3 regions of the Bradyrhizobium sp. USDA 4501 genome follow, and region 1 is predicted to be linked to each of the others. Evidence: predicted binding sites of a transcription regulator. Region 1 holds the regulator's gene; each other region holds the start of a gene.
The links. Region 1 encodes LexA, which represses DNA repair genes until DNA is damaged. Its sites were predicted from a motif close to TGTTCNNNNTGTGTTCNG; they were not measured.
Positions count from the first base shown of each region.

Region 2: the regulator LexA is predicted to act here: its motif matches at 2,951-2,968, upstream of uvrA (excinuclease ABC subunit UvrA).
Region 3: the regulator LexA is predicted to act here: its motif matches at 2,950-2,967, upstream of ACVWZM_RS21445 (ATP-dependent Clp protease adaptor ClpS).

Region 1 covers NZ_JBSSEX010000001.1:8,560,017-8,565,703, reverse strand. The annotation lists gene ACVWZM_RS39935 (serine hydroxymethyltransferase) at 1-413, shown strand, start outside; gene ACVWZM_RS39930 (hypothetical protein) at 498-656, shown strand; gene ACVWZM_RS39925 (HAD family hydrolase) at 1,090-1,716, shown strand; gene ACVWZM_RS39920 (molybdopterin molybdotransferase MoeA) at 1,743-2,954, shown strand; gene lexA (transcriptional repressor LexA) at 3,198-3,902, shown strand; gene ACVWZM_RS39910 (hypothetical protein) at 4,159-4,587, shown strand; gene ACVWZM_RS39905 (hypothetical protein) at 4,733-4,960, shown strand; partial or broken gene ACVWZM_RS39900 (ComEC/Rec2 family competence protein) at 4,957-5,687, opposite strand, start outside.
Region 2 covers NZ_JBSSEX010000001.1:8,885,612-8,891,298, forward strand. The annotation lists gene ACVWZM_RS41510 (single-stranded DNA-binding protein) at 79-573, opposite strand; gene ACVWZM_RS41515 (outer membrane protein) at 1,022-1,768, shown strand; gene ACVWZM_RS41520 (outer membrane protein) at 2,027-2,686, shown strand; gene uvrA (excinuclease ABC subunit UvrA) at 3,055-5,687, shown strand, end outside.
Region 3 covers NZ_JBSSEX010000001.1:4,682,648-4,688,334, forward strand. The annotation lists gene ACVWZM_RS21440 (tetratricopeptide repeat protein) at 1-1,183, shown strand, start outside; gene ACVWZM_RS21445 (ATP-dependent Clp protease adaptor ClpS) at 1,191-2,921, opposite strand; gene ACVWZM_RS21450 (mechanosensitive ion channel family protein) at 3,232-5,577, shown strand.

The DNA.
Region 1 (5,687 bases):
ATGCAAGGCTGGTCATGCGCAACGCGAAGGTCCTGGCCGAAGCGTTGATGGAACGCGGCATGACGTTGATCACCGGCGGAACCGACAATCACATGATGGTCGTGGATACCGTGGCCAGCGTCGGCGTGGACGGCAGCGCGGCCGAGAACATCCTCGACGCCGTTGGGATCACCGCAAACAAGCAGATCATTCCCGACGATCCGCATCCGCCGCTCAAGCCGAGCGGCATTCGCCTCGGGACGCCGGCGGCGACCACGCGCGGCATGGGCGAGCCCGAAATGCGCCTCATCGCCGAACTCATTGCGGAATCCCTCCGGTCGAAGGGAGATGCAGCGGTCGTCAAGCGACTGAGGTCGAACAGCGTCGAGATGTGCCGCGCCTTCCCCGTTCCGGGGATCGCGCCGCCCTCATAGGCAGCCGAGCCGCGTTCCTGTTCCGCATTCGTCGCGTAGCTCGGCAGGTCGTGAAGGTTCCCGGGGGAAGGACCGGAACGGAAATTGATGCTGTTCGTTGGACCGCATGATCTCGAAGACGGAGCGTCCAACGCCGTGACCCGGAAAACCTTGCAAGCACGCTCGGAACAGGCGCTCGTCGTCATCATTCTCAGCACCGGTGCGCTGATCGGTTACCTCGGCCTGGCGCTATCCAGGCTGTGAGAGCTACGCCCGGCGGGCGTCAAGCCGCCGGCAAGCATCAAGTCGCTTGGTGCGCTGAAAGCTAGTGCGTGCGTGCCACTGGCCGACGCGGCAAGCCAAGCCCCGTAGCAAAAATATAGGGTGAAAAGAGCAAGGCTCGGACAGATCATGTCGCGAGAATACGGATGTTTGAAGCACAAGCGACGACACCCGCCGTCGTCCCGGCGAAGGCCGGGAGCCATTACCCCAAATCTCAATTGTTGTGCGACGCTGGGGCCACGATCCCGTTCCTGATCAAATGCGGTGGTTGTGGGTCCCGGCCTTCGCCGGGACGACGGTGGTGTGCGCGGGAACAGTCTCGCGATGAATGCAACGCCACGTACAATCCACACACCGGTCACTGAAATCGAGGACATTGCCGCCTGCCCGCAATTCTCGTACACGGTTTCATGCAATGACCTCGCAATTCACTCCCAACTCCGTCGACGTGCTGCTGTTCGATATCGGCCGCGTCGTGCTCGACATCAACTTTGACAAGGTGATGGCGCACTGGGCGCAGCATGCCGGGTGTGCGCCCGCCGAGCTCGCCACGCGCTTTGTCGTCGACGACAGTTTCAAGCATCATGAGATCGGCCGGATCGACGACGCGGCTTTCTTCGAGAATCTGCGCCGGACGCTCGGCATCAACATCACGGACGCCCAGTTCCTCGAAGGCTGGAACGCGATCTTCACCGGCGAGATGCCGGGCATCGCCCCGCTGCTCGCGGCGGCCGCCAAGCGGATGCCGCTCTACGCCTTCTCCAACACCAATCCGGCCCATGTCGCGCATTTCTCGGTCACCCATGCCGAGCTGCTCAGCCATTTCCGCAACGTCTTCCTGTCCTCGAGCATCGGCTTCCGCAAACCCGACGCCGAGGCCTATGATCATGTGGTAAAAGCCATCGGCGTGCCGGCGTCGCGGATCCTGTTTTTCGACGACCTGGCCGCCAATATCGAAGGTGCGCGGGCCCGCGGCCTTTATGCTATCCACGTGACATCGACGGATGACGTGGCAAGGGCTTTGACCGCACTTGGAATTTGAAGATTAGGAATTGAGGAACTCTGAGCGTGGCCCTGATGCCGGTTGCCGATGCCCTGTCCGCCGTCCTCGCCGGCGCCGAACCGCTGCCGGAGGAGATGGTCGCGCTCGATGCCGCCTACCACCGCACGCTTGCGCACGACCTCGCGGCGCTCCGCACCCAGCCGCCGCAGCCGATGTCGGCGATGGACGGCTATGCGGTGCGCGCCGCCGATGCGGCTGATCTAAAGGCCCGGCTCAAGGTGATCGGCGAAGTCGCCGCCGGCCGGCCGTTCGACCGGACGGTCGGCGCCGGCGAGGCGGTGCGGATCTTCACCGGCGGCGTGATCCCCAATGGCGCCGACGCGGTGATCATCCAGGAGGACACCGCCGTCGACGGCGACCACATCACGATCACGGAGGCCGCCAGCGTCGGGCGGCACATCCGCCCGGCTGGGGTCGACTTCCGTGAGGGCGAGGTGCTGCTCGTCGGCGGCAGCCGCCTGTCCGACCGCGCGCTGTCGCTGGCGGCCGCCATGAACTATCCGGGACTTGCGGTGCGCCGCCGCCCGAAGGTCGCGGTGCTGGCGACCGGCGACGAGCTGGTGATGCCGGGCTCGCAGCCCGGCCCCGGCCAGATCGTCTATTCCAACGGCTACGCGCTGCGGGCGCTGGCGCGCGCCGAGGGCGCCGAGACCGTCGACCTCGGCGTTGCCGCCGACACGGTGGAGGCGACCACGGCGGGCATCCGCCGGGCGCGCGAGGCCGGTGCCGATGTCCTGATCACGACAGGCGGCGCCTCGGTCGGCGACCACGATCTCGTCAAGCGGTCGCTGGAAGCCGAGGGCGTCGACATGACGTTCTGGCGGATTGCGATGCGGCCCGGCAAGCCGATGATGCATGGCCGGCTCGGCGCGATGAGGGTGATCGGCCTGCCCGGCAATCCGGTGTCGTCCTATGTCTGCGCCTTCCTGTTCCTGGTGCCGTTGATTCGGGCGCTGAGCGGCCGGAAAGTGATTCATCATCGCCGCACGAGCGCCCTGCTCGGCCGCGACCTCGCCGCCAACGACCAGCGCGAGGACTATCTGCGTGCACGGCTCGAAGCGCGCGAGGACGGCACGTTGATCGCAACGCCGGTGACGCAGCAGGACTCGTCGTTGCTCGGGAATCTCGCTGCGGCACGGGCACTTCTCGTGCGCCCGCCGTTCGCGGCGGCGGCCGTCGAAGGCAGCGAATGCGAGATCCTGACACTGCCCGAATAGGGTTTTCGCGCCCCGCCGATTGTGCGTTGCCCGACACGTTCACCGGAAATTAAGTGGTTGCGGAACACATATCGAACATATAGTGTCCGTTCATGATTTGTTTCGAGTGCTGGTGTCTACATTCGGGAAGCTGCATGGAAGCAGGTGCATCGAGCACATGCTCCTGAGGTCAGGCCCGGCCTGCAGGCCCCACCAGAAGAGTCTCGGAATCGAACGACGCTATCAACCGGGGGAATACTCGAGATGCTCACGCGCAAACAGTACGAACTACTGCGTTTCATCAATGAACGTCTGAAAGAGGCCGGCGTACCGCCCTCCTTCGACGAGATGAAGGATGCGCTCGACCTGCGCTCGAAGTCCGGTATCCACCGCCTGATCACTGCGCTGGAGGAGCGCGGCTTCATCCGCCGTCTGCCGAACCGCGCCCGCGCCATCGAGGTCATCAAGCTGCCCGAACTCTCGGCCGGCGGCGGCAACGGTCGCCGCGGCTTCACGCCCAGCGTCATCGAAGGCACCCTCGGCCGGCGCGCCAGCACGCCGCCGATTGCCGAGGACGACGGCAACCGTCCGGTCGCGGTCCCCGTGATGGGCCGGATCGCCGCCGGTACGCCGATCGAGGCGCTGCAGACCCGCAGCCACACCATCAGCGTGCCGCCCGACATGCTCGGCGCCGGCGAGCACTACGCGCTCGAGGTACGCGGCGACTCGATGGTCGATGCCGGCATCCTCGACGGCGACATGGCGCTGATCCAGCGCAACGACGTCGCCAATACCGGCGACATCGTGGTGGCGCTGATCGACGAGGAGGAAGCGACCCTGAAGCGCTTCCGCCGCCGCGGCGCATCGATCGCGCTCGAGCCGGCCAACACCGCCTATGAAGTGCGCATCCTGCCGCCGAACCGGGTCCGCATCCAGGGCAAGCTGATCGGCCTTTATCGCAAATACTGAATTGCAAATACTTGCGGCGGCCGGGAACGAGCAACACGTCGGATCGTTCCTTGCATGATAGTGTAGCGTACGGCCTGCCCGATGCGCTCCGATACCTCTCGCGCAGCGTCGCGTGTTTGTGATCGGAGCGATCTCGGACCAGTCGTACAATCGCCCAGAAACGAGCAGACGCTCGTTCGCTATCGTCCACTCTGGTAGAGGCCCTAATGCCTCAAGGAGAGGCAGGGGTCGCTACCTCGAAATGAGGAGCCATCCGATGTGTGACTATAGTCTGCACGCCGTGGCATCGCGCCCCGCCATTGTCGGAGAGACGCTGATCACGACGACGTTCCGCGGCACGTCGACCCGCGGCTTTGCTTCGGAGAATGACCCCACTGTCGCGGTCTGCATGCTGCCGGGCACCGAGCTCGCTTTCGCCGAGAACGTTCGCTACGACAGCCGCTGGATCTGGACCAAGACGCTGAACTATCGCGTCGGCGTATTCAACGAAGTCGAGCCCGACGTGCCCGATCGGCATCATGATGCGGTCGAATTCCCCGACGGCAGCCATGTGCTGGTGACCCAGCTGGTCGAGGGACAGCGCGTCAGCGTGCTGCAATTGCCGGCGCTGCATCCGCCGGTCGAGCAGAAGCCGAAGGTTGTGGAGCGGCGGCCTTCCGCATTCGCAACGCTGTTTTTGGGTTGAGCGCATCGTCGCCGTGGAATGAGCTGTTCGGCGGCGGATGACCTAAGCAATTTCGGGCGACCCCGGACTCCCGCTTCCGGGGCGCAGAAGGAGATTTGCGTCGGCCGGCACCTTGGCGCATCATCGGGTACGGAGGACGTGCGCGGTGGTCGATAAGGTCACATGGCAAAAGGCTGGACGCGTCACGGAACCGGGCCGCTACATGTTCCGGTTCGGTTGGCTGACGGTAACGGCCGACGACCTGAAAGTCTGGGAGCAATTTCCCGAGGCTTCCTTCACTCTCGTCAAGAAGCCCGACGCCGGCCCCGACTCCGACGAATACCATCTCGGCCTGTTCGAGCTGCCGAGCGCGCCCTTGCCGGACCACGGCTAATCATCGCCCTGCAGATCGGTCTCGGCCGGCGTCGCATCCACCGCAGGCCGCGGCGCGGGGGCGCGTAGCGTCGTCTCGCTCTCGCCGTCGCCGGGAACCGCCGGCGACCACGGCCGGTCGATCCCGCCGGGCTTGACCGCATCGACGACGTAGCCGTCCCTGCTCCGTCGCAGCACCAGCGCGCCGTGGCGGCGCAGCCGCTCGGCATCGATCACCGATGCCGCGCAGCCCTGCGGCGCCGGCCGCGCCGTCACGATCAGGCCTGCGCGCTCGCAGTCGTCCACTAGGGCCTCCGGCCGGGTCGCCGGCGCGACGAAGGCGCCGCCGGGTCCCTGGGTCACGCAGCCGCTGGCATCGCAGGAGACGCCCTCGCCGAGCGACGCATCGGTGGCGGTGCGCGCGTCGGCGTCCGCCGCCAGCCACTCCTTGACCAAAAATGCATCCTTGGCGCTGTGCATTAGATGCAGCCGTCCATCACCGCCACGCACCGCGACATTGCGGCCGTCGCCCGAGATCAGCACGTCCGGCTGCGGCACCCTGAGCGCCCAGACCGAGGCCACCAGCAGCAGCACCGCACCTGACCAGCGCAGCGGCGTGCGCAGCAGCCCGAGCAGGATGATGCCGGCGCTCGCTGCGATCAGCGGCCCGATGCCGAACGCCGCCATGCGGCCGACCGCGCCCGGGAGTGCGGCGCCCCATTGCGTCACCAGGATCATCCAGTCGATGC
Region 2 (5,687 bases), 330 kb from region 1:
GCCGATCGCAACGACCGTTCCGGGAAATGATCTTCACGGAACGGCGCCTGACGGAATCGACGGAAGCGCGACCGCTGCTCAGAACGGGATGTCGTCGTCCATGTCGCTGTTGCGGCTGCTGCCACCACCCGCGGCGACGGCGCGGCGCGGCGCCGAGCTGACCGGTCCGGCCGAACCGAAATCGCTGCCGCCATCATCGGAGAAGCTGCTGCCCCCACCGCCACGCCCGTCGAGCATGGTGAGGTTGGAGTTGAAGCCCTGCAGCACGACTTCGGTCGAGTACTTCTCGACGCCGCTCTGGTCGGTCCATTTGCGGGTCTGCAACTGCCCCTCGATGTACACCTTGGCGCCCTTCTTCAGATACTGCTCGGCGACCTTGCAGAGGCCCTCGTTGAAGATCACGACGCGGTGCCACTCGGTCTTTTCCTTGCGCTCGCCGGTGCCCTTGTCGCGCCAGGTTTCCGAGGTGGCGATGGAAAGGTTTGCGATCGGACGGCCGTCCTGCGTCCGCCGGATTTCCGGATCCTTGCCGAGGTTTCCCACCAGGATCACCTTGTTCACGCTTCCTGCCATCGCATCATCTCCACTCAAAAACCGGGCGTCCGGACATTCGGCCGCCACTCTCAACCTTCGCCACTTACGCCGCAGGCGTCGTGGATGACCCTATACGCCGGTGCCGGCTCGTCGCCTTTGCCGTCTCGCGGTTATCCACGGATATCGGGATATAGCACCGGATCCGGCATCGTTCCAGTTTTGTTCGCCACAACCATCCGTAGAAGCGGCGAGTGCCGTCAGAGCGGCAGTCGATCTCGGTGCAGGCCGACGCTCGGCAGCAAGATTTAGAAAAACAACAAACAAATCAGCAGCTTGCCTTATCGATACTTCTCCCGCGAGTGTTGCATTTGGGAGACTGCGTTTGCGGTTGAATCAGCGTATAGCTCCAACCATGGCGCGGGCGCTCGCGTCTGGGATCGTGCTTCGGGACCGTTTGGAAGCCGATCGGGGTGCTGGGGGATTGATAATGAAGAAGTTTTTGCTCGGTACGGTTGCTCTGATTGCGTTTGCTGCGCCTGCCGCGGCTGCCGATCTCGCTGCGCGCCCGTACACCAAGGCGCCGCCGCCCGTGGTTGCCCCGATCTATGACTGGACCGGCTTCTACATCGGCGCCAACGGCGGCTGGGGCTCGAGCCACAATTGCTGGGACCAGCTCCCGGCCGGCATCTTCCTCGCATCAGATGGTTGCCATGATGCAACCGGCGGCGTCGCCGGTGGCCAGATCGGTTATCGCTGGCAGGCTGGCGCTTGGGTGTTCGGCCTCGAAGCGCAGGGCGACTGGGCTGACCTGAAGGGCAGCAACAACAGCGCGATCTTCCCGGGCCTGTTCACCAACCAGTCCAAGATCGACGCGTTCGGCCTGTTCACCGGCCAGATCGGTTACGCCGTCAACAACGTGCTGCTCTACGCCAAGGGCGGCGCGGCGCTGACCGACAACCGCTTCAACACCTACTTCACCCCAACCGGCGTGCTGGTCGGCAGCGCCAGCGACACCCGCTGGGGCGGCACCGTCGGCGCCGGCATCGAAGTCGGCTTCGCGCCGAACTGGACCGCGGGCATCGAATACGACCACCTGTTCATGCAGGACAAGACCTATAACCTGATCGCCCCCAACGGCACGCTGAACAGCACCATCCGCGATCGCCAGGACGTCGACCTCGTTACCGTCCGCGTGAACTACAAGTGGGGTGGTCCGGTCGTCGCGCGCTATTGATCGCGCCAGGCCGATTGATCCAGACGAAAGGCCGGCCTCGCGCCGGCCTTTTTGTTTGCGCGCCTGTTTGTGCGCCGGCTTTTTCGTTGCGTGTGCACGCGCACCTCACCGGGGCCGTTTTCGGTGCGTTGTGGTTTCGCGGATACACACGTTCCGGCATTTCTCTGTAGAAGCACCAGCACGTCACGCGACACTGCTGTGACGCTCTCTTCAAGATATCTGAAGGGACAACAAGAAAATGGGACTGGGACTTTGAAAATGAGGACTGTTTTGCTGGCCTCGGCCGGCATGTTTGCACTGAGCGCTTTTGCACCGGCAATGGCCGCCGACATGGCGGCACGCGCGCCTTACGTGAAGGCTCCGCCGCCGGCCGCGATCTACAACTGGACCGGCTTCTACGTCGGTGGCTTCGGCGGCTACGCCAGCGAGAACTCCGGCACCCCGAGCATGGAAGGCGGCTTCGGCGGCGGCACCATCGGCTACAACTGGCAAGCCGGCAACATCGTGTACGGCCTCGAGGTCGACGCCGCAGGCGCTGACATCGACGCATCGGTCTCCGCGCTCGGCGTCACCGCCCGCAGCAAGATCGACTCGCTCGGCACCGTGCGCGGCCGCCTCGGCTTCGCCGTCGACAAGGTGCTGTTCTATGGCACCGGCGGTTACGCCTGGGCCAACAACGAAGTCAGCGTCACCGCGCTCGGCGTGACCGCCTCGCAGAGCAACTTTCACTCCGGCTGGACCGTCGGCGCCGGCGTCGAGGCGTTCATCGCGCCGCAGTGGTCGATCAAGGGCGAATACCTGTATCGCAGCCTCGACAGCGAGAACTATTTCGGCGTGCCGTCCGGTACGCTCGAGCTGCACAGCGCCCAGTTCGGCGTCAACTATCACTTCGGCGGCCCGATCGTCGCCAAGTACTAAGCCTGAGCGAATTGCCTGACCGCCATCGGCGGTCAGATCGCACTGAAAGGCCGGCCTAGCGCCGGCCTTTTTGCGTAAGCGCGTTTTCGAGCGAAGTGAATTGCGGTTCGCGTCAAGAAAACGCGTCACAGCAGGAATCCAGAGCTCCCGTTCCGATCCCATCGAAGCGGGAAAAGGCTCTAGCGGAACCGGCGCTGCTGACGGCTGCTGCCATCAGGCAAACTATCCGTTGATGGACGCGACTCAGCACTGGAAATTGTCCACCGTTCTTCCTACGTTCCAGTCTTCACACCCCATCGGCGCAAGGTCCCGGCATCACCGGCGATGCGCGCCCAAAAGGCGCCAAGCATGCGCCCGGAACTGTCGCTATGGATGAAGTGCTCAAGGCGAAGCGCCAACAGAACGCCGGCTCCTCATCGCGCGCCATCACGATCCGTGGCGCGCGCGAACACAATCTGAAGAACATCGACGTCGAGATTCCCCGCGACAAGCTCGTGGTGTTCACCGGCCTGTCCGGCTCCGGCAAATCGTCGCTCGCGTTCGACACCATCTATGCCGAGGGCCAGCGCCGCTACGTCGAATCGCTGTCGGCCTATGCGCGCCAGTTCCTCGAGATGATGCAGAAGCCGGATGTCGACCAGATCGACGGCCTGTCGCCGGCGATCTCGATCGAGCAGAAGACCACGTCGAAGAACCCGCGCTCCACCGTCGGCACCGTCACCGAGATCTACGACTACATGCGCCTGCTCTGGGCGCGCGTCGGCGTGCCCTATTCGCCGGCCACCGGCCTGCCGATCGAGAGCCAGATCGTCTCGCAGATGGTCGATCGCGTGCTAGCGCTGCCGGAAGGCACCCGCCTCTATCTGCTGGCGCCGGTCGTGCGCGGTCGCAAGGGCGAGTACAAGAAGGAGCTCGCCGAGTACCTCAAGAAGGGCTTTCAGCGCGTCAAGATCGACGGCACCTTTTACGAACTGTCCGAGGCGCCGGCGCTCGACAAGAAATTCCCGCACGACATCGACGTCGTGGTCGACCGCATCGTGGTGCGTCCCGACCTCGCCCAGCGCCTCGCGGAAAGCTTTGAGACCGCGCTGAAGCTCGCCGAGGGCCTCGCCGTGATTGAATATGCCGACGCGCCGGCGGCGGCCGCCCAGGACGACAAGAAAGAGGACAAGAAGAAAACCGCCAAAATCCACGACAAGAGCGGGCCCGAGCGCATCCTGTTCTCGGAGAAGTTCGCCTGCCCGGTCTCCGGGTTCACGATCCCCGAGATCGAGCCGCGCCTGTTCTCGTTCAACAACCCCTATGGCGCCTGTCCGGCCTGCGGCGGCCTCGGCGTCGAGCAGCATATCGACGCGGACCTGGTCATCCCCGACAAGGAGCTGACCTTGCGCAAGGGCGCGATCGCGCCCTGGGCGAAATCATCCTCGCCCTACTACATCCAGACCCTGACCGCGCTCGGCAAGCACTACAAGTTCACGCTCGACACCAAGTGGAAGGACCTCACCAAGAAGGTCCAGAACGCGCTGCTGCACGGCTCCGGCGACGACGAGATCAAGTTCTCCTATGAGGACGGCGTCCGCTCCTACGACACCAAGAAGCCGTTCGAGGGCGTCATCACCAACATCAACCGCCGCTACCGCGAGACCGAGAGCGAGTGGGCGCGCGAGGAACTCGGCAAGTATTTCTCCGACGTGCCCTGCGAAGGCTGCAACGGCCACCGCCTGAAGCCGGAGGCGCTGTGCGTCAAGATCGGCGGCAAGCACATCGGCGAGATCTCCGAGCTCTCGGTCAAGCGCGCCGGCGAATGGTTCGAGACGGTGCCGGAGGCGCTGAACGCGCAGCAGAACGAGATCGCAACGCGCATCCTGAAAGAGATCCGCGAGCGCCTGACCTTCCTGCTTGACGTCGGCCTGAACTACCTGACGCTGTCGCGCTCCTCCGGCACGCTGTCGGGCGGCGAGAGCCAGCGCATCCGCCTCGCCTCGCAGATCGGCTCGGGCCTCACCGGCGTGCTCTACGTGCTGGACGAGCCGTCGATCGGCCTGCACCAGCGCGACAATGCCCGCCTGCTCGACACCCTGAAGCGGCTGCGCGACCTCGGTAACACCGTGGTCGTGGTCGAGCATGACGAGGACGCCATCCGCCTCGCCGATTATGTGCTCGATATCGGGCCCGGCGCCGGCATGCATGGCGGCCACATCGTCGCTGAGGGCACGCCCGACCAGATCATGCGCAACCCGAAATCGCTGACCGGCAAGTATCTCACCGGCGAGTTGTCGGTGCCTGTGCCCGACCGGCGGCCGCCGAACCACCGGCGCACCATCAAGGTCGTCAACGCCCGCGGCAACAACCTCAAGAACGTCTCGGCCGAAATCCCGCTCGGCCTGTTCACCTGCGTGACCGGCGTCTCCGGCGGCGGCAAGTCGACGCTGTTGATCGACACGCTGTACCGCGCCATCGCCCGCAAGCTGAACAACGCCAGCGAGGGCGCGGCGCCGCACGACCGCATCGAGGGCCTCGAGCACATCGACAAGATCATCGACATCGACCAGTCGCCGATCGGCCGCACGCCGCGTTCCAACCCCGCGACCTATACCGGTGCCTTCACGCCGATCCGCGAATGGTTCGCCGGCCTGCCGGAGGCGAAGGCGCGCGGCTACGAGCCCGGGCGCTTCTCCTTCAACGTCAAGGGCGGCCGCTGCGAGGCCTGCCAGGGCGACGGCGTCATCAAGATCGAGATGCACTTCCTGCCCGACGTCTACGTCACCTGCGACACCTGCAAGGGCAAGCGCTATAACCGCGAGACCTTGGAGGTGCTGTTCAAGGGCAAGAGCATCGCCGACGTGCTCGACATGACGGTCGAGGAGGCCGCCGAGTTCTTCAAGGCGGTGCCGCGCGTGCGCGAGACGTTCCAGACCTTGCACCGCGTCGGCCTCGACTACATCCATGTCGGCCAGCAGGCGACGACGCTGTCGGGCGGCGAAGCCCAGCGCGTCAAGCT
Region 3 (5,687 bases), 3.9 Mb from region 1:
CGCCGCCGCGCACACCAATCTCGGGATCATCTTCGAGGCGCAGAACCTGGTCGAGGCCGCGGTCGCCGCGCATCGGCGCGCCATCGAGCTCGAGCCGCTCTATGCCAAGGGTCACGCCAACCTCGCGGTCGCGCTGCGCAATGCCGGCGAGATCGATGCGGCGCTGATGGCCTCGCGCCGGGCGATTGCACTCGATCCCGAGCAGCCGCTCGCGCACTACAATCACGCGCATTTCCTCCTGATGAACGGCGAGTTCGAGGAGGGCTTTGAGGAGTATCAGTGGCGCCGCAAGACCAGGATGCTCAGCGACGGCGATCCCGTGTTCGACGAGCCGGAATGGCAGGGCGAGCCGCTCGCTGGACGCACGCTGCTGCTGTTTGCCGAATATGGACTCGGCGACGCCATCAATTTCGTCCGCTATGTGCCGATGCTGGAGGGCAGGGGCGGTCGGATCATTCTGCAGGTGCAGCCGGGGCTGGTCGCGCTGCTGCGGCCGATGCTGCCCGATGTCGCGGTGTTCGCGCGCGGCGAGCCGCTGCCGCCGTTCGATCTGCAACTGCCGCTGCTGAGCCTGCCGCGGATCTTCCGCACCACCGTCGAGACCATTCCCGCAGCGATATCCTATCTGCGGGCGGATGCCGGCAAGCTCGCGCGCTGGCGCGATGCGCTCGCCGGCGTGACCGCGCTGAAGGTCGGCGTGGTCTGGGCCGGCAATCCCAGGCACAAGGGTGACCGCCAGCGCTCGCTGCCGGCGGACGCCGTGCTGCGGCGGCTGGTCACATCGGGTGTGCAGCTCTACAGCCTGCAGAAGGAGCCGCGGCCGGACGATGCTCCGGTGCTGCGAGCCCTTGGCGCAGGTATCGTCGACCTCGCGCCGACGCTCGGCGATTTCGCCGACACCGCGGCGGCCGTCTGCGCGCTCGATCTCGTCATCGCCGTCGACACCTCGGTGGCGCATCTCGCCGGCGCGCTCGGCCGCCCGGTCTGGATGCTGTGTCCCTATGCGCTCGACTGGCGCTGGCTGCGCGATCGCGCCGACACGCCCTGGTATCCGACCATGCGGCTGTTCCGCCAGGACAGACCGCAGGCCTGGGATCGCGCGCTGGCGCGCGTGTCGGACGAACTCGCGCGGCTCGCCGGCGGAGAGCGCGAGTTGCTGTTGCCGGCACGTTTAGCGCGTTGACCGGCCATCACCCCGCACTCATCCCCTGCGCGCCGCCGAGCAGCTTCACGTTGAGCCGGCCGCCGTCGAACAGCATCTCGTTCAGCGCTGCGTCGATGTCGTCAGCAGTGACATCCTGGCCTCCCCCGCGGGCGATGCTGGCCTGAGCGATGCGGCGCATCAGCTCCTTGATGAATGCGGCGCTGACCCCGGCGGTGCGCTGCACCGCTGCGTCAACCACGGGCGGTTCGAGCGGCAGGCCCTTGCCGTACAGTCGGATCAGCTTGCCGCGCCCGGTCTCGTCGGGCACCGGCACCTCGATGGCCTGGTCGATGCGGCCGGGCCGGCCGGCCAGCGCGCCTTCCAGCTCCTCGGGCCGGTTGGTGGTCAGCACGAACAGGATGTCGCAGTCCTCCTTCAGGCCGTCCATCTCGTTGAGCAGCTTGTTGAGCAGCGATTCCTCGCACGGTCCGCCCATGTCCTCGCGGTCGCGCGCGATCAGGTCGACATCCTCGATCACGACCATGGTCGGCTGCAGCAGCCGCGCGAGGCTCATATAGGCGCCGAGCAGGCCGACCTGCTCGGCGGTGATGATCAGCGTGGTGTGATCCGGCAGGTTGGTGGCGAGATAGCGAATGGTGTGGGTCTTGCCGGTGCCGGGCGGGCCGTAGAGCAGGATGCCCTTGCGGGTCGACTGCCCGAGCTTGCGCAACAGATCGCGGCTTTCGACGAAGTCGAGCACGTTGCGGTCGAGCAGCCGCAGCGTCCGGTCCGGCAGGATCACGTCATCGCGCGCGACCGTCGGCAGGCGATGCACGGTCACGCCGCGGGCGCGGCCGCGATAGTCGGCGGCATCCTCGAGCGACAGGATCTTGCCGCGATAGGATCGTGCCGCGTACACGGCCGCTTCCAGCTCGGCAAAGGTCCGCTGCACCAAGGCGTTTCCGGCGACGCCTGCGGGCACCGCGAGCTCGATCCGCAAGCCCGGCTCGGTCTGATAATCACGATGGTAGCTGAGCAGCACCGCGTAGCGCAGCTCTCCGGTTTGGCATAGCCACAAGCCATTGGTCAGGCATTTCACCGACTCAGGCTCGCCAACGTCGACGTCGTGATACTGCGGCGGCGCGATCGGCGGCGCGTTGCGGCTGTTCTCCATCAGCGAGGCAATCGCGAGGGTCTCATAGCGGTGTTGCTCATGAATGCCGAAGAAATGGATCGGCACATCGAACAACCTGTCGATCGCGATCTGAACGTCCGCTCGCATGTGACCGGGAAATTGTCGCGACCGGGTCATGATCTGATTGCGCGGCGTCCCGGCAAAATGCCAATCGAGCGCCATGAAGGCATATCTGAACTCCTCGCTCGGTAGATTTTCCGAGCTTGCCCGCGCGGCGATCAGGCAGTTGCCGCACAGGCAGACTGTCCGGCGGATGAGAAACACGTCGGTGACGGGCTCCAGCGCGCCACAGAGATCGCACGGCCGGGCCGCGTCGGCGGCCGATGCGGTGATCAGCAATGGATGCCCGTTGTTGCGGATCAGCTGTTGGGCGGACTCCAGCAGTGCCTTGGCCACCGTCGCGGGATAGGGGCCGCATGCGAATCCGTTCTGGGCCTCGATTCGCGCGGTGACGGCAACAGCCTCTTTCCGGGACTTGCCGAATACCGTGCGCAGCAGGTTGCGCATGAATTCTATCGGTGTCTCGTCGTCATCATGGATGAAGAGCCTGACCGGACCGTTCTCGGCAAAAACGTCGTGCATGAAACCCCCGAAACGCAATTGGGAACAAAAGAACAAAGTAAGAACATCACGGCGGCTCCTGCGCGTCAAGCGAAAGATTCTGCGGTCTCACCCCTGACGTGTAGTGAGCCGGCCGGGAACGCGCACTGGAAGTGTAAACGCGGCTCAACGCCTGTGACGATTGTGTTGCGGCAAATGCCAAGAGATGGCCGTCACAGCGGCAAACTTCCGACACACCATCGGGGCGAAAAGGAGTATCCGACATGGCGCGAGCGCGAGAGCAGATTCCTCCCAAGGGTTTGCGGTCGCGCAGTTATTTTATGAGGCCCTCGTGTCGCACAAACTTCGCATTGCGCTGCTTCTCGTCTTCACCTTGTTCGTCTCTCCCGCGCTGGCGCAGCCGGCCGCCAAGCCGGCGCCGCCGCAACCCGCTACCGGCGACGCGCTGACGCCCGAGCAGGCGAAACGTGCGCTCGACACGCTGCAGGACGACAAGAAGCGCGGCGAGATCATCAACACGCTGCGCGCCATCGCCAATGCCTCGCCGCAGGCGGCGGCCCAGCCGGAGCCGGCGCCGGAGCAGCATTCGCCGATCCCGCTCACCGCCGACAGCCTCGGCGCACAGCTGTTGCTGATGGTGTCCGAGCAGGTCGGCGAGATGTCGCGCGAGGTCGCCGACGTCGCGCGCACGCTGACGCATTTCCCGGCGTTCTACTACTGGTTCGTGCGTACCGCCAACGATCCGGTCGCCTATGGCCTCTTGATCGATATCGCCTGGAAGCTGGCGCTGGTGTTCGGCTGCGCGCTGGCCGCCGAATGGGTGGTGTTCCGCCTGATCAAGCGGCCGGTCGCGTTCCTGGAAGCGCGGCTGCCGCAGACCGCGCGCATGCCGGTGCAGACGCTCGCCAGCGTCGATCCGCCGTCGTCGGTTGCCGACGTCACGCCGGCGCCCGAGTTGCAGCGGCGCCGGCTCAGCCTGGCGCGGGCCTGGCAGTCGCTGGTCCGGCTGCCCTTCGTGCTTGGGCGCCTTTTGCTCGAATTGCTGCCGGTCGTCGTGTTCGGCGGCATCGCCACCGCGCTGCTCGGCACCGAGATCGGCGATCAATCGACCACGCGGCTCGTGATCCTGGCCGTCGTCAACGCCTATGTGTTCTCGCGCGTCTTGATTTGCGCGGTGCGCGCGCTGGCGGGGCCGTTCGGCCTGTTCCGCGTCCGTGCCGAGACCGCGGCCTATATCGAGATCTGGGCCCGGCGCATCGTCGCCGTCGGCGTCTCGGGCATCGCCTTTGCCAATGTCGCGCTGCTGCTCGGGCTGCATCGCGCCGGCTACGCCGCGCTGATCCGGCTCGTGATGCTGGTCGTGCATCTGTTCGTCGTCGTCATCATCCTGCAGTGCCGCCGCCAGGTCGCCGACGCCATCCGCGCGCCGGCCGATCGCACCGGGCTTGCGGCGCGGACGCGCAACCGGCTCGCGGCGCTCTGGCATGTGCTGGCGATCGCGCTCGACCTCGCGCTGTGGGCAGTGTGGGCGCTCAACATCCGCAACGGCTACTCGCTGCTGCTGCAGTATTTCGTCGGCACCGTCGCGGTGCTGCTGGTCACCCGCCTCGTCACCATGGTGGTGCTGAGCCTGATCGATCGCGGCTTTCGCATCAGCCCGGAGCTGATCCAGCGCTTCCCGGGGCTCGAGACCCGCGCCAACCGCTATCTGCCGCTGCTGCGCAAGGTGGTCACGGCAGTGATCGCCTTCATTGGCTTCGTCGCGCTGCTCGAGGTCTGGGGCGTCGATGCCATCGTCTGGTTCTATGGCGGCCAGATCGGAAGCCGCCTGATCTCGGCGCTGGTGACGATCGGCATTGCCGCGCTGGCCGCGGCCGTGATCTGGGAAGTCGCCAATGCGCTGATGGACCGGCAGATCGACACCCTGTCGCGCGACGGGCATTACGCCCGCGCCGCGCGCCTGCGCACCTTCCAGCCGATGCTGCGCACCGCGCTGTTCTGCATGATCGTCGCGGTGGTCGGCCTCACGGCGCTCAGCGAGATCGGCGTCAATGTCGCGCCGCTGCTCGCCGGCGCCGGCATCGTCGGCATCGCGATCGGCTTCGGCTCGCAGAAGCTGGTGCAGGACCTCATTACCGGGCTGTTCCTCTTGATCGAGAACACCGTGCAGGTCGGCGACAACGTCACGGTGTCGGGCCTCTCGGGCGTGGTCGAGAACGTCTCGATCCGCACCATGCGGCTGCGCGCCGGCGACGGTTCGGTGCACGTCGTGCCGTTCAGCGCGGTGACGACGATCACCAATTCCAGCCGCGGCGCCGGCAATGCCGCGGTCAGCGTCAACGTGTCCTACAAGGAGGACACCGACCGCGCCGGCGAGGTGCTGAAGGACATCGTCGCCCAAATGCGCCAGGAGACAGCGTATCGCGCATTCATCCGAGGCGACCTCGAATTGTGGGGCGTCGACAAGGTCGACGGCTCGGTCGTGACCATCGTCGGCCAGATCCGCTGCACCGATAGCGGACGCTGGGCGGTGCAACGCGAGTTCAACCGCCGCATGAAACGGCGCTTCCAGGAGGAGGGCATCGAGATCGCCTCGATGGGCCAGACCATCCTGATGCAGCTTCCTCCACCCTCCGAGCCCGATACCAACGCCCAGCCGCGCCGCGCGGCGGGCTGATCCGGCGCTCCGCTTCACCTCGCCCCGCTTGCGGGGAGAGGTCGAATTCGAGCGAAGCTCGAATTCGGGTGAGGGGGAGTCTCCGCGAGAGTATCTGCTTCCGTGTGTGC